One region of the Salinispora sp. CH2A1_6 genome, then DNA from elsewhere that is predicted to be linked to it. Evidence: riboswitches for the same ligand, from Rfam matches in the RefSeq annotation. Region 1 holds a riboswitch; the other holds the start of a gene.
What was found. A riboswitch is a leader RNA that binds a small molecule or an ion and turns the genes downstream of it on or off. The one in region 1 is predicted to bind cobalamin.

Region 2: another riboswitch for cobalamin. It lies ahead of AC1UKG_RS21155 (ABC transporter substrate-binding protein); the one in region 1 lies ahead of AC1UKG_RS17030 (ribonucleoside-diphosphate reductase subunit alpha).

The regions. Positions count from the first base shown of each region.
Region 1 is NZ_JBXEDG010000012.1:316,273-323,417, reverse strand. Features, by position in the region: gene AC1UKG_RS17045 (serine hydrolase domain-containing protein) at 1-888, shown strand, start outside; gene AC1UKG_RS17040 (inositol monophosphatase family protein) at 970-1,770, shown strand; gene AC1UKG_RS17035 (alpha/beta fold hydrolase) at 1,819-2,616, shown strand; cobalamin riboswitch at 2,665-2,882, shown strand; gene AC1UKG_RS17030 (ribonucleoside-diphosphate reductase subunit alpha) at 3,013-5,406, shown strand; gene AC1UKG_RS17025 (ribonucleotide-diphosphate reductase subunit beta) at 5,403-6,470, shown strand; gene AC1UKG_RS17020 (ABC transporter ATP-binding protein) at 6,664-7,145, shown strand, end outside.
Region 2 is NZ_JBXEDG010000016.1:53,648-60,792, reverse strand. Features, by position in the region: gene AC1UKG_RS21170 (VOC family protein) at 9-767, shown strand; gene AC1UKG_RS21165 (ABC transporter ATP-binding protein) at 754-1,569, opposite strand; gene AC1UKG_RS21160 (iron ABC transporter permease) at 1,566-2,666, opposite strand; gene AC1UKG_RS21155 (ABC transporter substrate-binding protein) at 2,699-3,637, opposite strand; cobalamin riboswitch at 3,719-3,842, opposite strand; gene AC1UKG_RS21150 (M14 family metallopeptidase) at 3,926-5,803, opposite strand; gene AC1UKG_RS21145 (DUF4229 domain-containing protein) at 6,028-6,321, opposite strand; gene AC1UKG_RS21140 (hypothetical protein) at 6,357-6,779, opposite strand; gene mqnE (aminofutalosine synthase MqnE) at 6,817-7,145, opposite strand, start outside.

The DNA.
Region 1 (7,145 bases):
TGGCCGGAGTTCGCGGCGGCCGGCAAGGGCGGTATCCCGGTCCGCTGGCTCCTGTCCCACCAGGCGGGGCTGCCGGTGCTCGACCGTCCGGTCCCGCTGACGGCGGCGCTCACCGGAGAGCCGGTCGTCGCCGCGTTGGCCGCCCAGGCACCGGCCTGGCCGCCGGGAACGGCGCACGGCTATCACGGGCTCACCTACGGCTGGCTGGTTGGCGAGGTGGTACGCCGTGTCTCCGGCCGCAGCCTCGGCACCTACTTCGCCGACGAGATCGCCACCCCACTCGGCCTGGACTTCTGGATCGGCCTGCCCGCCGCCGAGGCACACCGGGTCGCCCGGATTACCGAGCGGCCGGTCGCCCCGCCCGCCACCCCCGAGGCGATGCCGGCCGCGCTACGGGAGGCGCTGGCCGCGTACACCGATCCGACCTCGCTGGCGGTCCGGTCGATGACGGTGACCGACCCGCCGCTCGACCTCGCCGACCCGCGTACCTGGGCGGCGGAGATCCCCGCGGTGAACGGCATCTGCACCGCCTCGTCCCTGGCCCGCTTCTACGCGGGCCTGATCGGCGAGGTTGACGGCGTCCGGATTCTCGACCCGGCCACTCTCGCTGCCGCCACCCGCGAACAGGCCAACGGCGTTGACCAGGTGCTGCGGGTGCCGACCCGGCCGGCGCTCGGCTTCGGCCTGCCCCTGCCGGAGCAGCCCTGGTGGTCACCGACCGCCTTCGGCTTCCCCGGGCACGGCGGCTCACTCGGCTACGCCGACCCGGCCAGTGGGATCGCCTTCGGGTACGTCACGAACGGGCTGCGCGTCACCATGGCCCCGGACCCCAGGACGACGGGCCTGATCAAGGCCCTCCAGTCGGTTCTCGCCCACCAGACAGTCTGAAACCTTCGGCTCCCGCCGGCCGGATCCATGGCTGGGCCGGAAGGCTGTGTCGCGGCTCAACGTGTATCTATGGTGTCGGGTATGTCGATCACAGATCAGGCGTTGGCGATCGAGGCGGCGTCGGCGGGAGCTACGGTCGTCCGCGCCCACTATGGAGCTACGCTGACCCGGTTTTCGAAGGGGGCCGGAGATTTCGCCACCACAGCCGACCTCGCAGCGGAAAAGACGATCCTGGACATCCTCCGCGCGGCGCGTCCGGATGACCTCCTGGTGGGGGAGGAGAGCGGGCGCACCGGCACCGGTGGCAGCGGACGTCGGTGGCTGGTTGACCCGTTGTGCGGGACCTTGAACTACGCGGTGCGCAGCATGCTGGTCGCGGTCAATGTGGCGCTGCAGGCCGGTACGCAGCCAGTGGTGGCCGCCGCGGCTGACCCCTTCAACGACGAGGTGTTCTGGACCGACGGCACCGCCGCCCACGTCCGTCGGGGCGGTACGGACGAGCGGCTCGTTCCCTCGGCCGACTCCGCGCTGGTGGACCTCAACCTGGATCCGCCGTTTCCCAACGGGGAGGCCTTCCACGCCGCTCGGATCCTCACCGATGCCGGCTTCACCGCACGGTTTCGCCCCCGGGTGCTCTCCACCACCCTGGCCGTGACCTGGGTCGCCGCCGGCCGTCGTGCCGGCTACGTCACCGACGGCCACCAGCTGCGGGACAGTGTGCACTTCGCCGCCGGGATCGCCCTCTGTGCGGCGGCGGGTTGCGTGGTCTCCGGACTCGACGGACGGCCACCCCACTCCGGTCTGGGCGGTCTGGTCGTGGCTGCCGACGAGCGGACGCATCACGCCCTGCTGAAGTCCATTGAGAACCAACGGCAGGCCTGAGTAGGGTAACGGCGCTTTCCGGGTCGCCAGGGTGAGGGAGTTCGTACGGTGCAGCGGGTGACGGTCCATCGGGACGGAGTGGCGCTGTCCTGCCTCGTTGGCGGCTCCGGCGACGAGGTGGTCGTGCTGTTGCACGGGCTGGCGGGCAGCGCGGCGGAGTTGGTGCCGACGGCGGAGGCGCTGCTACCGGAGCACCGCGTGGTCGTGGTGGATCAGCGCGGGCACGGCCACTCGACCCGGCGGCCGCAGGACCTCTCCCGCCGGGCGTACGTCGAGGATGTGCTTGCCGTCGTCGCGGAGCTCGCTGACGGTGCACCGGTGACGGTCGTGGGTCAGTCGATGGGTGGGCACACCGCGCTGCTCTTCGCCGCCGTGTATCCCGAGCTGGTGCGTCGGCTGGTGCTGCTGGAGGGCGGGGTCGGGGGCCGCGAGGAGCGGGGGGACTACCCGGCCGAGCTGGGCGCCTTCTTCGCCTCGTGGCCGGTGCCGTTCGCCGATGGTCGCCAGGCCGCCGAGTTTCTGGGCGACACCCCGGTGGCCCAGGCCTGGCTGCGGGACCTGGACCGGCGCCCGGACGGGCTCTGGCCGCGATTCGAGGCGGCGGTGATGCGGGATGCCATCGCGGCCGTCGCCGACCGGGCCTGCTGGGACGAGTGGCAGCGGGTGCAGGCCCCCACCCTGCTGGTGTTTGGCGAGCACGGGATCATTCCCGCCGCCGAGGTGCGGCGCATGGTGTCCCTGCGTCCGGATGTCGAGCAGGTGGTTGTTGCCGGCGCCGGGCACGACGTCCACCTGGAAGACCGGGACGCCTGGGTGCGCGCCCTGGGGCAGTTTCTCAGCCGCTGACACGCCGACACGACATCTGGTGTTGCATGCCGGATGGGGGAGGCATATATGGTGTCTCCCGCAGCTGGTTCGGCGCTCCCACCGGGAGCGGCCGAGGCAAGAGGGAACCCGGTGGAAGTCCGGGACTGCCCCGCAGCGGTGAGTGGGAACGAAAGCCGTCATCACGCACTGGGCTGATCGAAGCCTGGGAAGCGACGGCCGGTAGGCGACCGGGTCCCCCGGGCGTGCCCGCGAGTCCGAAGACCTGCCAGCGCGCCGCACGCGTCGCGTGCGGCGGTTGGCGGCCGCGCGGGACGGCCGACACCCGCAGCCGCCCGGTGTGGTCAGCCACCGGGCGAATGATCGTGGTGTCCCCTGCGCGTTCGTCGACTGTGTCGGCAGGTGGAGGAGGGGGAGATGACGACGACGCGGGAACGCGCCACGGACGGTCCGGCCGGTGCGGCGCAGCAGCAGCGGCGGCAGGTGATGGAGGTCCGCAAGCGCAACGGCGACACCGAGCCGGTGGACGTCAACAAGATCGTCCGCGCGGTGGAGCGGTGGGTCGGCGACCTGAACGAGGTGGACCCGCTGCGGGTGGCGACCAAGACGATCAGCGGCCTGTACGACGGGGCGACCACGGCCGAGCTGGACCGACTGTCGATCCAGACGGCGGCGGAGCTGATCGGCGAGGAGCCGCAGTATTCGAAACTGGCGGCACGACTGCTGGCCGCCTATGTGGACAAGGAGGTCCGGGGGCAGCAGGTCGCGAGCTTCAGCCAGTCCATCCGGTACGCCCACGACCTCGGGCTGATCAGCGACGACACCGCCGCCTTCGTGTCCCGCAACGCCCGCAAGCTGGACGATGCGGTGGACCCCGCCGGTGACCTGCGGTTCGAGTACTTCGGGCTGCGCACGGTCGCGGACCGCTACCTGCTGCGGCACCCGCAGTCGCGGCTGGTGGTGGAGACCCCGCAGTACTGGCTGCTGCGGGTGGCCTGCGGGCTGTCGCGGACGCCGGCCGAGGCGATCGGGTTCTACCGGCTGATGTCGTCGCTGGCGTACCTGCCCAGCTCACCGACGTTGTTCAACTCCGGCACCCGGCACACCCAGATGTCGTCGTGTTTCCTGGTCGACTCGCCCCGCGACGAGCTGGACTCCATCTACCAGCGGTACCACCAGGTCGCGAAGCTGTCGAAGTTCTCCGGCGGCATCGGCATCGCCTGGTCGCGGGTGCGCGGCCGGGGCGCGCTGATCCGGGGGACGAACGGCCGGTCGAACGGCATCGTGCCGTTCCTGAAGACCCTCGACGCCGGTGTCGCCGCGGTCAACCAGGGCGGCCGGCGCAAGGGCGCGGCCTGCGTCTACCTGGAGCCCTGGCACCCCGATATCGAGGAGTTCCTGGAGCTGCGGGACAACACCGGCGAGGACGCCCGGCGTACGCACAACCTGAACCTGGCCAACTGGCTGCCGGACGAGTTCATGCGCCGGGTCGAGGCGGACGGCGACTGGTCGCTGGTCGACCCGTCCGACGCCCCGGAGTTGCCCGACCTGTACGGCGCGGAGTTCGACGCCGCCTACCGGGTAGCGGAGAAGAAGGCGGTCCGTACGGTCAAGGCCCGGGACCTGTACGGGCGGATGATGCGCACCCTGGCGCAGACCGGCAACGGGTGGATGACCTTCAAGGACCGCGCGAATGCGCTGTCCAACCAGACCGGGGAGCCCGGCAACACGATTCACCTGTCGAATCTCTGCACCGAGATCCTTGAGGTCAACAACGACGCCGAGACCGCGGTCTGCAACCTGGGCTCGGTCAACCTGGGCGCCCACGTCAGCACCGACGGGGTGGACTGGGCGAAGCTGCGGGAGACCGTTCGTACCGCGATGGTCTTCCTCGACCGCGTGATCGACATCAACTACTACCCGGCCGAGCAGGCGGCGGCCTCCAACCCGCGTTGGCGGCCGGTCGGGCTCGGGCTGATGGGGCTGCAGGACGCCTTCTTCACGCTGCGGCTGCCGTTCGACTCGGCCGAGGCGCGGGAGCTGTCCACCCGGGTGCAGGAGGAGATCTTCCTGACCGCCCTGGAGGCCTCCGCCGGGCTCGCCGAGCGGTTCGGCCCGCATCCCGCGTACGCCGAGACCCGCGCCGCCCGGGGCGAGCTGCACCCGGAGCTGTGGGGGGTCGAGCCGGCGCAGCCGAAGCGGTGGGTCGAGCTGAAGGCTCGGGTCGCGGAGCACGGTCTGCGGAACTCGCTGTTGGTGGCGATCGCCCCGACCGCGACGATCGCCTCGATCGCCGGCTGTTACGAGTGCATCGAGCCGCAGGTGTCCAACCTGTTCAAGCGCGAAACCATGTCCGGTGAGTTCCTGCAGGTCAACACGTACCTGGTCGGTGAGCTGAAGGCGCGCGGGTTGTGGACGGCCCCGATCCGGGACGAGATCAAGCGGGCGGAGGGGTCGGTGCAGGGCATCGCCGAGCTCCCCGCCGAGGTGCGGGAACTGTTCCGGACGGCGTGGGAGCTTCCGCAGCGGGCGCTGATCGACCTGGCGGCGGCCCGCGCCCCGTACATCGACCAGTCGCAGTCGCTGAACCTGTTCCTGGCCGCGCCGACGATCGGCAAGCTCTCCTCGATGTACCTGTACGCCTGGAAGTCCGGGCTGAAGACCACCTACTACCTGCGGTCCCGTCCCGCGACGCGGATCCAGCAGGCCACCGTCGCCGTCACCCCGACCCCGTCGAGCTCCGCCGGGGCCGACGCCGAGGCGCTGGCCTGCTCCCTGGAAAACCCCGAAAGCTGCGAGGCATGCCAATGACCACCGACGCCGAGACCCGTACCGCGACCGCCGAGGCCCGTACCGCCGAAGCCGTTGGCGAGCGGCAGCTGCTGCTTGACCCTGGCATGGACCTGACCCTGCGCCCGATGCGGTACCCGCACTTTTTCGACCGGTTCAAGGAGGCGATCAAGAACACCTGGACGGTGGAGGAGGTGGACCTGCACTCCGACCTCGCCGACCTGGCGAAGCTCTCCCCGGCCGAGCGGCACCTGGTGTCCCGGCTGGTCGCGTTCTTCGCCACCGGCGACACGATCGTCGCCAACAACCTGGTGCTCAACCTCTACCAGCACGTCAACTCCCCGGAGGGCCGGCTCTACCTGTCCCGGCAGCTCTTCGAGGAGGCGGTGCACGTCCAGTTTTATCTGAACCTGCTGGACACCTATGTGCCAGAGGAGAAGGAGCGGTTCGCGGCGTTCGCGGCGGTGGAGAACATCCCCTCGATCGCGCGCAAGGCCGAGTTCTGCTTCCGGTGGATCGACTCGATCTTCGAGCTGCGGGAGCTGCGGACCCGGGTGGACCGGCGGGCGTTTCTGCTCAACCTGATCTGCTTCGCCGCCTGCATCGAGGGCCTGTTCTTCTACGGCGCCTTCGCCTACGTCTACTTCCTCCGCTCCCGGGGTCTGCTCAACGGCCTCGCGTCCGGCACCAACTGGGTGTTCCGCGACGAGTCCATGCACATGGCCTTCGCCTTCGACGTGGTGGAGACCGCCCGCGCCGAGGAGCCGGACCTCTTCGACGCCGACCTGGAGCAGCAGGTCAGGGAGATGATGGCGGAGGCGGTCGACTGCGAGGTCCAGTTCGCCGCGGACCTGCTCGAGCAGGGGGTGTCCGGGCTCTCCCTGACCGACATGCGGGAATACCTCCAGCACGTCGCGGACCGGCGGCTGGTCACGCTGGGGATCACCCCGATGTACGGCAGCCAGAACCCGTTCGCCTTCATGGAGTTGCAGGACGTACAGGAGTTGTCGAACTTCTTCGAGCGGCGGGTGTCGGCGTACCAGATGGGCGTCAGCGGGAGCGTTACCTTCGACGACGACTTCTGATCCGGAGCGGGGCGCGGATGTGAGCGCCGGGGAGTGCGCTGGCCGGGAGCATCCCGGGGTCTTCTGGCACCACCTCGGCGCGGTCCGCCTGGATGTGGGCGGGTCGCGGCCGTAGCCGCTGCGGCTGCGTCCTGGTCGCGGTCTGCGGTGTGGGCTTGACCTTGACGCAGCGTCAACCTTGCACGCTGGCGTCATGTCGATAGATCTCCAGCAGGCACCGGGGCGGATCCGGAAGCCGGCGATCCAGGTACGCGGCCTACACAAGTCCTTCCAGGAGCTGCAGGTGCTACGCGGCGTCGACTTCGACGTCGCGCCGGGCAGTGTCTTCGCGCTGCTCGGCTCCAACGGGGCGGGCAAGACCACGGTGGTACGGATTCTGTCCACGCTGCTGCGCCCGGATGCCGGTGCGGCCACCGTGAACGGCTTCGACGTTGCCGCGCAGGCGGGAAAGGTGCGTGCGTCGATCAGCCTGACCGGGCAGTTCGCCGCGGTCGACGAGGTTCTCAGCGGGCGGGAGAATCTGGTGCTGGTCGCCCGGTTGCGGCGGCAGCGGGAGCCGGGCCGGGTCGCGGATGACCTGCTGGCCCGCTTCGCCCTCACCGACGCGGCGAACCGCCGGGTGGCGACGTACTCGGGTGGGATGCGTCGTCGCCTCGACCTCGCGATGAGTCTGGT
Region 2 (7,145 bases), on a different contig from region 1:
GGGTTGACGTGGGCATCGTTCCGGCGGGCACCCCCTGCTGGGCCGACCTGGCCACGCCGGACCTCGACGACGCGCGCCGCTTCTACCCGGAGCTGTTCGGCTGGACCGGCCGGATCACGCCCGAGCCCGAATCGGACGGCTACACCGACTTCCTCCGCCACGGCCAGGCGGTGGCGGGTGCTGGGCCGCCGGCCATTCCCGAGCAGGTGCCGATCTGGTCGATCTACGTCGCCGCCGACGACGCTGACCTGGTGGCCGCGCGGGTCGAGGAGGCCGGCGGACAGCTGGTGGTGCCCCCCTTCGACGTGTTCGACCGGGGCCGGATGGCGGTGTTGAGCGACCCGGCGGGCGCGACGCTGTGTGTGTGGCAGCCGGTGACGATGCCCGGCGGCGAGGTCTTCGGAGTACCGGGGGCGATGAGCTGGACCGAACTGGTCACCCCGGACCCGGAGGGCGCGAAGGTCTTCTACGAGCTGGTCTTCGGCTGGCAGCCGGACGAGCCGCCAACCGGTGCGACGGGGCACACCGGCTGGCGCCTCGGCAGCCAGATCGTCGCCGGGATGACCACGCCGCTCGGCGACTTCCCGGCCGGCGCACCCGCGTACTGGTCGGTGTACTTCGGAGTGGCGGACGTGGACGCGACCGCCGCCCGGGCCGCCGCCCTGGGCGGGGCGATCCTGGTGCCGCCCCGCGACACCGCGGCCGGTCGCTGCACGGCCCTGCGCGACCCACAGGGTGCCCTCTTCAACGCGATCACCCCGCCCTGACCTTCGGCATCCCGTCGGGTGCGGAGGAGGGGCGGACGGGTACCACCAGTGGGCCGTGCTCGCCCTCGATCACCTTCACGGTCGCGCGGTAGTGGCGAGCCAGCAGCTCCGTCGTGAGCACCTCCCCGGGGCTGCCGACGGCGGCCACGTGACCGTCCGCGAGGAGCACCATCCGGTCGGCGTACTCGCCGGCGATGGAGAGATCGTGCATGGTCGCGACCACGGTCAGGCCATGCGCCCGGCGGAGCTGGTCGACCAGTTCGAGGACGTCCTGTTGGTGGCCGATGTCCAGCGCGCTGGTCGGTTCGTCGAGCAGCAGCAGGGTGGCCCCCTGGGCGAAGGCTCGGGCCAGGAAGACGCGCTGCCGCTCGCCACCGGAGAGGGTGGCCAGTTCCCGGTTGTGGAATCCGGTGAGGTCCAGCCGGTCCAGGACATCGTGTGCGGCGGCCAGGTCGGCGGGGGACTCCCGGCCCAGCGGCGCGATGTACGGGGTGCGGCCGAGCAGCACGTAGTCCAGGACCGACATCCCGGCCGGCACCACCGGCGACTGGGCCATGGTCGCCACCACCCGGGCCCGCTCCCGGCGACGCAGCTGCTGGATCGGCGTACCGAAGAGGGAGACCGCTCCCTCGGTGGGCAGCAGGCCGCCGACGGCGCGCAGCAACGTCGACTTGCCGGCACCGTTCGGGCCGATCACGGTCACCCACTCGCCCGCGGCGACGGTCAGGTCGACTCCGGTCAGGATGGGTACGCCGGCCAGCCGGACCCGCAGGTCGCGTACCGCCACCGCCGGTGCGCTCATCCCAGCACCCGCCGGGCGCTGCGCAGGACCAGGACGAAGAACGGGCCGCCGAGCAGAGCGGTCACCACGCCGATCGGGATCTCCTCGGGGGCGGCGGCGGTACGGGCGACCACGTCGGTCAGCGCCAGGAACGCCCCGCCGAAGAGCATCGACAGCGGCAGGATCACCCGGTAGCTGGCGCCGGCGAGCAGTCGTACGGCGTGCGGCACGATGATTCCGACGAAGCCGATCAGCCCGGACGCGGAGACCGCGGCGGCCGTCCCGAGCGAGGCGGCGGCGATCAACAGGTAGCGGGACCGTTGCGGGTGCAGGCCCAGGCTGGTCGCCTCGTCGTCGCCGACCGAGAGAACGTCCAGCTCCCGCCGGTGCAGCAGGACCACCACGGCGGTCAGCAGGAAGTATGGCAGGACCAGCCACACATCGTGCCAGCCGGCGGTGGCGAGTCTCCCCAGCAGCCAGGCATAGACCTGTTGGATGCTGTCTGAGTTGCGTTGCAGCAGGTACGTCTGGCCGGCGGAGAGGAAGGCGGAGACCGCCACCCCGGCCAGGATCAGGGTCGCCGGTGATCGGCTTCGGCCACCGGCGGAGCCGAGCAGGTAGGTCAACGTGACCGCGCCGATCGCGCCGACGAACGCGGCCAGCGGGACGGTGACCGGCAGCCCGGTGAGCGCCCCGCCGACGCCGCCAGCGGTGATCACCACGGTGACCGCGAACCCGGCGCCGGCCGCGACCCCGAGCAGGTACGGGTCGGCCAGCGGGTTGCGGAAGACGCCCTGGTAGGCGCCGCCGGCCAGGGCGAGTAACCCGCCGACGAGCAGGCCGAGTACGGCCCGGGGCAGGCGCAGCTCGGTGACGATGGCGATCTCCCGCTCGGTGAGCCCACTGTCGAGGCCGACCCCGGGGAGAAGGTTCAGCAGCTCGACCGCGACGCTGCCGGGCGGCAGGCTGACCGGGCCCAGGGAGACGCCCGCCACCAGGGCGGCCAGGACCGCGGCCAGCCCGGCGACGAGCCAGCCGGGCCGCAGCCCGGCTGGCTGAGCCACGTCCGGCCGCCCCTCCGGCTGGCCGGAGGGGCGCTGGGTTACCACCTGCCGCATGAGAAGGCCTTACTACCGCCGCCGGTCCAGCGTCACGCGGGGACCTTGGCGGTCGCCTCGATGATGGTGCGGAGCAGGTCAACGACGCGCGGGCCCCACCGGGAGGCGATGTCGTCGTCGAGCGCGACGACGTGGTTCTCCTGCACGGCGGTGATCGTCGCCCAGCCGGGTCGGGCCTGGACCGACGCGACGCTCTGCTGGCAGCACTTGGTGTCGGCGAGGAAGACGAAGTCCGGGTTGGCCTTGACGATGACCTCCTCGGAGAGCTGCGGGTAACCGCCGCTCGCGCCGTCCGCGTCGGCCGGGTCGGCGATGTTCTCGAGCCCGGCGAGCGCGTAGAGCGAGCCGATGAAGGTCTTGCTGGTGGCGGTGTACAGCTCGGGGCTGAGCTCGTGGAAGTAGGTCAGCTTCTCCGCCCGCTGGGGCAGGTCGGCGACCAACTCCGCGATGTCGTCCCGCATCTGGCTGACCACGTCGGCGGCCTCGGCGGGGTGCCCGGTCAGCGCGCCCACCTCGGTGAGCTGCCGATAGGTGTCGTCCAGCGTGACCGCCGCCGGGGTGAGGAAGACCGGGATCCTCAGCGTGGTGAGCTGGTCCACGATCTTGTTCTGGTCGTTGGCGAGCAGCACCAGGTCGGGGTTGTGGGCGGCGATCGCCTCGGCGTTCGGCTGGAAGCCGGAGAGATCGGTCTGCGGCGCCTCCGCCGGATGGTTGGAGTTGTCGTCGACCGCGACGACCTGCGGCCCCGCCCCGATCGCGAAGAGCATCTCGGTGGCGGTCGGCGACAGCGAGACGATCTTCTCCGGCTGCTCGTCCAGCGTCAGCGAGCCGACGGTCACCGGGAAGGTCGCGGCGCTGGACGCGCCGTCGTCGGCTGCGGGGGAGTCGGTGGTGTTCTCGGCGCAGCCGCCGAGTGCGAGCGCGGCCACCGCGAGGGCCGCGGTGAAGAACCGGGGGGTACGTCTGGACATCGGGCCTCCTGTCGGTCGAGGAGTTGGTGCTTCGCCGACAGGGACCGAGGTGCCCGTCCACGAGGCGCCCTTCCTCGAGAGCGCGTATCGCGACCGACCGCAGGCGACCTGACTCGTCCCCGGGACACGCCCGGGGCATCACAGTTGCGGGACAGTGCCGGTTTCGCACCGGCTTCGCTGCGGGATGGTCGGTAGCACCGTAGCGCACGGTCGGGCCGGAGCCCGGCGTTGGCCGCAGACGTGTGACGAGGTGGGGTGGGGGCCCCGGGACAGGGCCCCCACCTGGACTCAGGAAACGGTGATGGTGACGTTGTCGACGGCTGCCTCGACGAGGCTCCCGCCGGCGGCGTCCGCCGCCGCCACCTGGATCTGGACCGACTGGCCGGCGTACGGCGTCAGGTCGAGGTTGGCCACCGACCAGGAGGCGCTGCGGTTGGTCGCCGCCCCCGCCTGGTTGAGCAGGGTGGTGGTGCCGCCGCTGTGCACGACGCTGACCCGGAAGTAGTCGGCCGAGGAGGCGTTCGAGTAGTGCGCCAGGTACCAGGCCAACGAGAGGGTCAGCGTGCCGCTCGACGGCAGGGCCACCGCCGGGGAGCGGGCGCTGGTCACGCCGCCGTCGATGTCGTGGGTGCCCGCCGAGGAGCCGGCGAGCCGGCCGGTGACCAGGTCGTTGCCGCCCGCGTACGGGGTGAGCTGCTTGGCGCCGGAGTAGCTGGTCGCCTGGGCGGCACCCCGCTCCCACTCACCGGTGGTGGCGGTGTCGGTGCCGTTAGGGTTGATCGTCCAGCCGGTCGCGGTCTCGAAGGTGTCCGCCCAGACCGTCTCCCCGCCGCCACCGCCGCAGTACTGGTCCTCCTTGCCGATCGCCCGGTACGGGCAGTCGGCGTACTCGGAGAGGAGCAGCACCGCTTCGCGGTTGCGGGCGGTCTCCGCCGGGATGACCTCATCGGGTGGGTAGAAGCCGCCGCCCGCGGCGGAGCCGGGGTACAGCTCGAAGGTGTACGCCCAGATCCCGTGCGCCCCCCACATCCAGTCGATGCTGCTGCCATCGGTGATGTAGAGGTCGCTGGACTGCTGCGGGGTGTAGCCGTTGGTGGCCGCCATCTCCCCGCCGATGGTGGCGAAGGTGTTGTACTGGTCGGCCGTCATTCCCGGGGCGGTGTTGCTGTACGTGTAGCCGAATGGCCAGAGCACCAGTTCGGAGTAGGTGTGAAAGTCGATGTTGGCCTTGATCTGCTGGACTCCGCCCACGACCCGGCTGTCCACGAAGTCGCGCACCGCATCAGTCTCCGGGGCGGAGAAGGGCGACGGGCCCCGGTAGGTGTTCGACGAGGGGGAGCCGGAGGAGCCGCCGCAGCAGCCCCAGAGGTAGTCCCAGTTGCGGTTCAGGTCGGTGCCGACCCAGGACGAGCCGCTGTTCGGCTGCCGGTTCTTGCGCCACGACCGGTACGAGCCGGTGGCGATGTCGTACTCGCTGCCGTCCGGGTTCACGGTCGGGACGATCCACAGCTCCCGGCTGTTGACCACATTGGTGACCCGGGAGTTACTGCCGTAGTTGTCGGTGAAGAGGTTGAGCAGGTAGATCGCCATCTCCACGGTGAGGTGCTCCCGGGCGTGCTGCTGGGAGTTGAAGAGAATCTCCGGTTCGTCCTCGTCGGTCCCGACGTTGTCGGAGATCTTCACCGCCATCAGGTCCCGGCCCTCGTACGAGGTGCCGATGCTGATCTTCCGCGCGATGCTGGGGTGGTCCGCCACCACCTGGTTCACCACCGCCGTCAGCTCGGCGTAGTTGTGGTAGTCGGAGTCGGCGGGCGGAAAGTCGAAGGTGCCGACTTCCCCGTGGTCGTGATCGTGGTCGGTGAGCGTTACCGGAACCTCCTCCAGCTCGAAGCCCAGCCGCGTGATCGCGGCGGCCTCGGCGGCGGTGGCGGAGACGTGCAGGACGCCGTGCTCGGAGTAGTCGATCGCGGCGCCGGTGCTGGCCACCGCGCTGCGGTCGGTCAGGGTACGCGGGCCGAGCACCCGGTACTGGACGGCGGCCGACTCACCGGTGGGGTCTGGCGTGGTGTTCGCGGAGACCGGTGCTGCGGCAAAGGTGAGCAGGCCGAACCCCGCGGCGACGACGAGCGCGAGGCGGCGGCGAAGGGTGGGGGTGCGGAAGGCCATAGACAACCTCCTGATGAGCGCGGGAAAGCTTTCCCGCCTGGTACCGCACACTCCACCACTCAGCGCATGGTCATATCAATATTCTTACATCTATAAATTAGGCAATGATCCCGCCGGTACCGCGTTCTTGCTGCCTGGAGGCCCCGCCGCCGAAGCCGGGACATCCCGGCCCGACGGGCCCGCCACGTCGATCCCGGCGACGGCCCGAGTTTCCCGGCCAGAGATCAGGACTTCGGCGCGTCGCCGCCCGGCTCCGTCGCATCCGTCCCCGCGTCGTCCTCGCCGGCCAGCGCGGAACGCAGCCGCTCCTTCTCCGCGCGCCGCCGCTCGGTGGCGGCGGCCATCTCCTCGGCCATCTCCTCCCGCCACGGCCGCAGCAGGAAGAAGGAGAGCGCCGCCGAGAAGATCAACGCCACCATCAGCTTGATGAAGAGATTCAACTCCACGAACCACAGGGCCGCCAGCACGACGACAAACAGTCCGATCCGGCCCAGCGTGTACTTGACCGCCGCGCTCATCTCCGTACTCCGTTCTCCGCCGTCAGCGGGCGGCCTCAGCCCGTCCTCCGGGCGAGCCACCGCACGCCGTGGAACCACACCACCGCGTACCCCACGGTGAAGGTCGCCGCACCCAACCCGCCGGAGAACACCGGCGGCAGGTCAACGGTGAAACCGGCCACCACCAGACCGAGGGTCAGCCCCACGGCCCCGGCCGCCAGGCCCGCCACCACCCGGGCGGCACCGAACCCCCAGGCACGGAAGTCATCCCAGTAGAGCCAGGCCGGCAGGATCACCGCCAACCACCCGTTGGCCTGGCCGAAATCCCCCGAACCGAGCGAGGTGACGCCCCAGTCCAGTGCCACCAGCGCGAGCACCCCGATAACCCAGCCGGCCAGGCTCACCCCGAGCAGGTCCCCCAGGGTCAACACGCGCCCCTCGGAATCTCGCCGGGGAATTCTGTTGCGCTGCTCGGTCATAGCCCTACGAGGGTACGCGAACCGCCAACCAGCACGATCAGGCCCACACCTGCTGCGGCTGGGCGCGACGCTCGGCGAGCGAGGGCGCGGCGTCGTACTCGCGCACGACGTCGTACCGGGTGTTGCGCTCGACCGGGCGGAACCCGGCATCCCAGATCAGGTCCAGCAGGTCAGCCCGGTTCATGGTGCTCGGCGTGCCGTAGGAGTCGGCATCATGGGTGATCTTGTATTCCACCACCGAGCCGTCCAGGTCATCCACGCCGAAGTTCAGCGACAGCTGGGCAACCGAGAGCCCGTGCATCACCCAGAAACACTTCACGTGCGGGACGTTGTCGAAGAGCAGCCGGGACACCGCATACGTCTTCA